2 regions of the Bacillus sp. Pc3 genome follow, and region 2 is predicted to be linked to the other one. Evidence: a T-box and tRNA genes for the amino acid it is inferred to sense, from the RefSeq annotation. Region 2 holds a T-box; the other holds one or more tRNA genes.
What was found. The T-box of region 2 lies ahead of trpS (tryptophan--tRNA ligase). A T-box ahead of a tRNA ligase gene usually reads a tRNA of that ligase, here a tRNA-Trp.
Positions count from the first base shown of each region.

Region 1: it has a tRNA-Trp gene. The T-box ahead of trpS (tryptophan--tRNA ligase) is inferred to sense a tRNA for this amino acid. The anticodon was not compared.

Region 1 is NZ_CP010406.1:1,205,828-1,209,214, reverse strand. Features, by position in the region: rRNA gene SB24_RS05485 (23S ribosomal RNA) at 1-886, shown strand, start outside; rRNA gene rrf (5S ribosomal RNA) at 989-1,104, shown strand; tRNA gene SB24_RS05475 (tRNA-Asn) at 1,114-1,188, shown strand; tRNA gene SB24_RS05470 (tRNA-Ser) at 1,194-1,284, shown strand; tRNA gene SB24_RS05465 (tRNA-Glu) at 1,321-1,392, shown strand; tRNA gene SB24_RS05460 (tRNA-Val) at 1,403-1,478, shown strand; tRNA gene SB24_RS05455 (tRNA-Met) at 1,486-1,562, shown strand; tRNA gene SB24_RS05450 (tRNA-Asp) at 1,570-1,646, shown strand; tRNA gene SB24_RS05445 (tRNA-Phe) at 1,657-1,732, shown strand; tRNA gene SB24_RS05440 (tRNA-Thr) at 1,736-1,808, shown strand; tRNA gene SB24_RS05435 (tRNA-Tyr) at 1,820-1,904, shown strand; tRNA gene SB24_RS05430 (tRNA-Trp) at 1,915-1,988, shown strand; tRNA gene SB24_RS05425 (tRNA-His) at 2,018-2,093, shown strand; tRNA gene SB24_RS05420 (tRNA-Gln) at 2,103-2,174, shown strand; tRNA gene SB24_RS05415 (tRNA-Gly) at 2,228-2,302, shown strand; tRNA gene SB24_RS05410 (tRNA-Cys) at 2,309-2,379, shown strand; tRNA gene SB24_RS05405 (tRNA-Leu) at 2,387-2,475, shown strand; tRNA gene SB24_RS05400 (tRNA-Leu) at 2,721-2,802, shown strand; gene SB24_RS05395 (Na+/H+ antiporter NhaC family protein) at 2,948-3,387, shown strand, end outside.
Region 2 is NZ_CP010406.1:962,497-965,883, reverse strand. Features, by position in the region: gene SB24_RS04165 (YjbA family protein) at 1-652, shown strand, start outside; gene trpS (tryptophan--tRNA ligase) at 685-1,677, opposite strand; T-box leader at 1,733-1,944, opposite strand; gene SB24_RS04155 (peptide ABC transporter substrate-binding protein) at 2,421-3,387, shown strand, end outside.

The sequences.
Region 1 (3,387 bases), 240 kb from region 2:
AATTATAGTACCTGTGAAGATGCAGGTTACCCGCGACAGGACGGAAAGACCCCGTGGAGCTTTACTGCAGCCTGATATTGAATGTTGGTACAGCTTGTACAGGATAGGTAGGAGCCTTGGAAACCGGAGCGCCAGCTTCGGTGGAGGCATCGGTGGGATACTACCCTGGCTGTATTGACCTTCTAACCCGCCGCCCTTATCGGGCGGGGAGACAGTGTCAGGTGGGCAGTTTGACTGGGGCGGTCGCCTCCTAAAAGGTAACGGAGGCGCCCAAAGGTTCCCTCAGAATGGTTGGAAATCATTCGCAGAGTGTAAAGGCACAAGGGAGCTTGACTGCGAGACCTACAAGTCGAGCAGGGACGAAAGTCGGGCTTAGTGATCCGGTGGTTCCGCATGGAAGGGCCATCGCTCAACGGATAAAAGCTACCCCGGGGATAACAGGCTTATCTCCCCCAAGAGTCCACATCGACGGGGAGGTTTGGCACCTCGATGTCGGCTCATCGCATCCTGGGGCTGTAGTCGGTCCCAAGGGTTGGGCTGTTCGCCCATTAAAGCGGTACGCGAGCTGGGTTCAGAACGTCGTGAGACAGTTCGGTCCCTATCCGTCGCGGGCGCAGGAAATTTGAGAGGAGCTGTCCTTAGTACGAGAGGACCGGGATGGACGCACCGCTGGTGTACCAGTTGTTCTGCCAAGGGCATCGCTGGGTAGCTATGTGCGGACGGGATAAGTGCTGAAAGCATCTAAGCATGAAGCCCCCCTCAAGATGAGATTTCCCATTCCGCAAGGAAGTAAGATCCCTGAAAGATGATCAGGTTGATAGGTCTGAGGTGGAAGTGTGGCGACACATGGAGCTGACAGATACTAATCGATCGAGGACTTAACCAATTTGAATGTATGCTTACTGTTATCTAGTTTTGAGAGAATTTTTTTAAAAAAACTCTTGCTTTTTCTGAAATACATAGTATAATAATACATGTCACTAAAATGTCTGGTGATGATGGCGAAGAGGTCACACCCGTTCCCATGCCGAACACGGAAGTTAAGCTCTTCAGCGCCGATGGTAGTCGGGGGTTTCCCCCTGTGAGAGTAGGACATCGCCAGGCAGACTTCATTCCGCAGTAGCTCAGTGGTAGAGCTATCGGCTGTTAACCGATCGGTCGTAGGTTCGAATCCTACCTGCGGAGCCATTTATGGAGAGCTGTCCGAGTGGCCGAAGGAGCACGATTGGAAATCGTGTAGGCGGTAACCCCGTCTCAAGGGTTCGAATCCCTTGCTCTCCGCCACTAATTATCAATACATAACAAACGAAAAAATACCAGGGCCCGTTGGTCAAGCGGTTAAGACACCGCCCTTTCACGGCGGTAACACGGGTTCGAATCCCGTACGGGTCACTTATATGATGGAGGATTAGCTCAGCTGGGAGAGCATCTGCCTTACAAGCAGAGGGTCGGCGGTTCGAGCCCGTCATCCTCCACCATTATCATCGCGGGGTGGAGCAGTTCGGTAGCTCGTCGGGCTCATAACCCGAAGGTCGCAGGTTCAAATCCTGCCCCCGCAACCAAAAAAATGGTCCGGTAGTTCAGTTGGTTAGAATGCCTGCCTGTCACGCAGGAGGTCGCGGGTTCGAGTCCCGTCCGGACCGCCATTTATAAAAAGGCTCGGTAGCTCAGTTGGTAGAGCAACGGACTGAAAATCCGTGTGTCGGCGGTTCGATTCCGTCCCGAGCCACCATTTGCCGGTCTAGCTCAATTGGTAGAGCAACTGACTTGTAATCAGTAGGTTGGGGGTTCAAGTCCTCTGGCCGGCACTCTAAATGATGGAGGGGTAGCGAAGTGGCTAAACGCGGCGGACTGTAAATCCGCTCCCTCAGGGTTCGGCAGTTCGAATCTGCCCCCCTCCACCATTTTATAAATAGGGGCATAGTTTAACGGTAGAACAGAGGTCTCCAAAACCTCCGGTGTGGGTTCGATTCCTACTGCCCCTGCCACTATTTTATTTATTCATCTTCAGATTATGGCGGTTGTGGCGAAGTGGTTAACGCACCAGATTGTGGCTCTGGCACTCGTGGGTTCGATTCCCATCAATCGCCCCATTTTATCATTGGGCTATAGCCAAGCGGTAAGGCAACGGACTTTGACTCCGTCATGCGTTGGTTCGAATCCAGCTAGCCCAGTTGCATTTTTTTAAAAACAACAGCATAAGATGTATTAAGTTCTTTTACATGTTGCGGAAGTAGTTCAGTGGTAGAACATCACCTTGCCAAGGTGGGGGTCGCGGGTTCGAATCCCGTCTTCCGCTCCAAATTACGGCGGCATAGCCAAGTGGTAAGGCAGAGGTCTGCAAAACCTTTATCCCCGGTTCGAATCCGGGTGTCGCCTTTCTATTGCCGGGGTGGTGGAATTGGCAGACACACAGGACTTAAAATCCTGCGGTAGGTGACTACCGTGCCGGTTCAAGTCCGGCCCTCGGCACCAATTTAACTTTGAACGAACTATGTTAAATTGGTCATCAGTTTTCACATTATAAAACATATATGAGAGTGATTTGCATATTGCAGATCACTTTTTTTATATAATAAAAACGTAATGACTATCAATATAAGTTTCTTGCTTGTATCGCATATACTGCATTACCATTTAAAAAACTTTGCTAAAACCGTTGACGTTTTATGAAATACATGTTATATTTATATACGTCGGTTGAACACGACGCATTACATGCCGGTGTGGCGGAATTGGCAGACGCGCACGACTCAAAATCGTGTTCCTTCTGGAGTGCCGGTTCGACCCCGGCCACCGGTATACAAAGGCTTCTACAATATGTAGAAGCCTTTTTTGTTGCATGAAAATATCCTCCAAAGCTTGTGAAAACATGATACCTGCTGATTGTATAAATCCGCTTTTTTCAAAGATACTAACAAGAAGTTCTTTGAAAGAGGTGTTTTTTATGGAAGGGACTTGGGCTTGTCTTATCCCATTTATTCTGGTCATTCCTATTTCAATCATTACAAAGCAAGTGCAGTCCGGTCTGTTTGTCGGTTTGCTGGTCGGAAGCTATCTTTTGCATCCCAGCTTGCTTGGCGGGATTGAACATATGGTTCAATATGTAATCAGCAACATTGTCGTCACCAATAATATTAGAATCATTGTGTTTCTATATTCATATGCCGGCCTTGTAGGGATTATAAAGCTGACCGGCGGGATAAAAGGATTCGTCCATTTGATCAGTAAAAAAGTTAAAACCAAAAAAGGTGCGATGCTGCTTGCATGGCTGTCGACATTTGGCACGTTCAGTGAACCGGACTTTCGCATCGTCACAATTGCACCGATCATGAAAGCTTTAAGCAAGCGTCTGAACCTGTCGAAACAGAAAATTGCGTATGCCAT
Region 2 (3,387 bases):
GCTTTTGGATCAGACGCCGCTGCTCAGAGTGCCGTCGGTATTATTTCATTACATAGAAAACGACTTATCAGAGCTTCCGAAAGAGCTGCTTGACCAAGTCCACCAAAAGTCATACGTGCGAAAAAATCATGAGCGGACAAAGCTGGAGTACTGTTTTGTCGTGACAGACGGGATCGGCATCATTGCCGTGGATACGATTGGATATACCATTCCGGTCAGAAAGAGCCGCCTGATTCCGAGACAGGAGCAGCTTGTTTATGAAATGGTAAAGGATGTAGAACCGGAATCGTTTCAATTTGAGCCGGCGCAATTGGAGTCTTCAAAGGAATATCACATTTTGTCATTGGCGCCGGAGCATGTCAGAGGGCTGACGAGAAAAGAGCGGCAGATCAAGCAGCTGATGTTTATGGCGCTCGACCAGCTGAAAGGGTTGAAAAACCGTGCGGAAATTGTGTATTGGTACACGGAATGGAATCCGCATATGTACGAGCAGATCAAACGGATGAGCTTTGAAGAGATTTGGGACATGCTTTACAATGAAACAATTGAAGGCTGGTCAGATAAACATCTTGCGTTCTGTGAAAATTTGATTAAAGGGCAGCCGTTTTTCGAAAAGCTTTGGGAAATGGAGCAGGAATCAAAAGTGAACTAAAAAAGAGGCGGGGATTCTCCCGCCTCTTTTCTTTATCTTCTTTTTCGTCCGAGACCCATGGCGTTTTCCATTTTCTTCACCATTTTGCCGGCCGTTTTGTTTGCGCGCGCCGCTCCTTCGTCGAGAATGCGGTCAAGTTCGTCGCTCTCAATTAATTCACGGTAGCGCTCTTGGATCGGTGTCAATGCGCCGATAACGACTTCGGCTAAATCGCTTTTGAATTCACCGTACCCTTTGCCTTCATATTTAGCTTCTAATTCTTCAATTGATGTGTTTCCTAAAATAGAATAGATCGTCAAAAGATTAGAAACGCCCGGTTTGTTTTCTTTATCATACTTTACAATGCCTTCAGAATCAGTCACGGCGCTCTTGATTTTCTTCTCGAGCTGCTTCGGTTCATCAAGCAGCGTGATGAATGCCTTTTGGTTCGGATCTGATTTGCTCATTTTTTTGAGCGGATCAGCCAGTGACATGATGCGCGCGCCTGATTCAGGAATTTTCACCTCAGGAATCGTGAAGATGTCATTGTATTTTTTATTAAAGCGTTCCGCCAGGTTGCGGGTCAGTTCAAGATGCTGTTTTTGGTCTTCCCCGACCGGAACAAGGTCCGTTCCGTACAGTAAAATATCGCCGGCCATCAGCGGCGGATAGGTTAACAGTCCGGACACGACGGCTTCTTTGCCCTTTGACTTATCCTTAAATTGCGTCATCCGCTCAAGCTCGCCGATATATGCGACGCATTGGAGCATCCACCCCGCCTGGGCATGAGCGGGAACCTCCGACTGGATAAAGAGGGTCGCTTTCTCGGGATCAAGTCCGACGGCCAGGTAAAGAGCCGCGAGATTGCGGATGTTCTTCCGCAGCTCAAGCCGATCCTGCGGAACCGTAATCGCATGCTGATCGACAATACAGAAGTAGCCGTTGTAGTCATGCTGCAAATCAACAAATTGCTTCATTGCGCCGATGTAGTTGCCGAGGGTAACGGAACCGCTCGGCTGAATGCCAGAAAAAATCGTTTTCTTCATAGTTTTTACCTCATTTCTTAAAACATAATAAAAAAAGCCCATTCTTCCCGTAGAAAAAAGGGACGAATGAACCGTGGTGCCACCCTGATTATTCCATTACAATGGAATCGCTCGAGACGTTGGTAACGGAGGCTGCTCCGGCTGGGCCTACTAACGTTCGGTCAGCTGCTCAGAAGTCCATTCCACATCGCCCGTTACCTGCTCCCAGCACCGCAGACTCTCTTCAAACGGATGAAAATGTGTACTACTCTTCATCATCGCAATCACAACAAATGTATTTGATTGATCTATTATAAATCAATTATAGCCAAATGTCATCAGAGGAATACAAGCTTATTTCCAGTTTGCTTAAGGGCTGGAAATCCTCAAAAAGAACTGAAAATGCTTAAATGATAACGTATATCAACATTTCGTATAACGAATATTATATGTAAAAAGCAATATGAACTGGAAATTGCAATAAAAAAATTTAGTTAGGTCATGCTTTAAACTATAGAAGTGTATCACCTTTTTGACAGAAAAACTGACCAAATTTAAATATTTTAAATTGAGAAAATAGTATTGCAATAAATTATTCATTTCATTATAATGAACTTGTTCACTCTATTGTTACAGCTTCTTTACATAAAATAATCAGAAAAGACGGAACACAATTAAAGTTTAGAAAAATATTAAGTTATTTTGTCTGATATTTCTGAGTATTTAGTAGTAAAGGCTGAAAAATTTGATTAGGGGGTTAGTGCATGAAAAAGCGTTGGTCTATTGTAGGTTTGATGCTTATCTTCTCGCTTGTATTAAGTGCGTGCGGCGGATTCAGCGGCGGATCAGGCGGCGGTAAAAAAGACACCAAAGGACAGACTTCACTTAATATCAATATTAAAACCGAGCCGTTCTCACTGCATCCTGGTTTAGCGAATGATTCCGTTTCAGGAGGCGTAATCCGCCAGACTTTTGAAGGATTGACACGCGTAAACTCCAAAGGTGAGCCTGAAGAAGGAATGGCATCTAAAATTGAAACAAGCAAAGACGGAAAGACCTATACATTTACGATTCGTGACGGTGCGAAATGGTCTAACGGCGACCCTGTGACGGCGCAGGATTTTGAATATGCGTGGAAATGGGCGCTTGACCCGAACAACGAATCACAATACGCTTATCAGCTCTACTATATCAAAGGCGCTGAAGCTGCCAATACAGGAAAAGGCAAGATTGATGATGTAGGCGTAAAAGCCGTAAATGACAAAACATTAAAGGTTGAACTGAATAACCCGACACCTTATTTCACGCAATTAACTTCATTCTATACGTATATGCCGATCAACAAGAAAATCGCGGAAAAACATAAAAACTGGAACACAAACGCGGGCGAAAATTATGTGTCAAACGGCCCGTTCAAAATGACGGCCTGGAAACACAGCGGTTCCATCACGCTCGAAAAGAACGATCAATATTGGGATAAAGACGCTGTGAAATTGAAGAAAATCAACATGGTGATGATTAACAATAACAACACCGAACTGAAAAAATTCCAGGCCGGTGAGCTTGACTGGGCAGGAATGCCGCTCGGCCAGCTTCCGACTGAATCTCTGCCGACATTGAAAAAAGACGGATCTCTTCACGTTGAACCGATCGCAGGCGTGTATTGGTACAAATTCAACACAGAAGCGAAACCGCTGAACAATGTCAACATCCGTAAAGCCCTTGCTTATG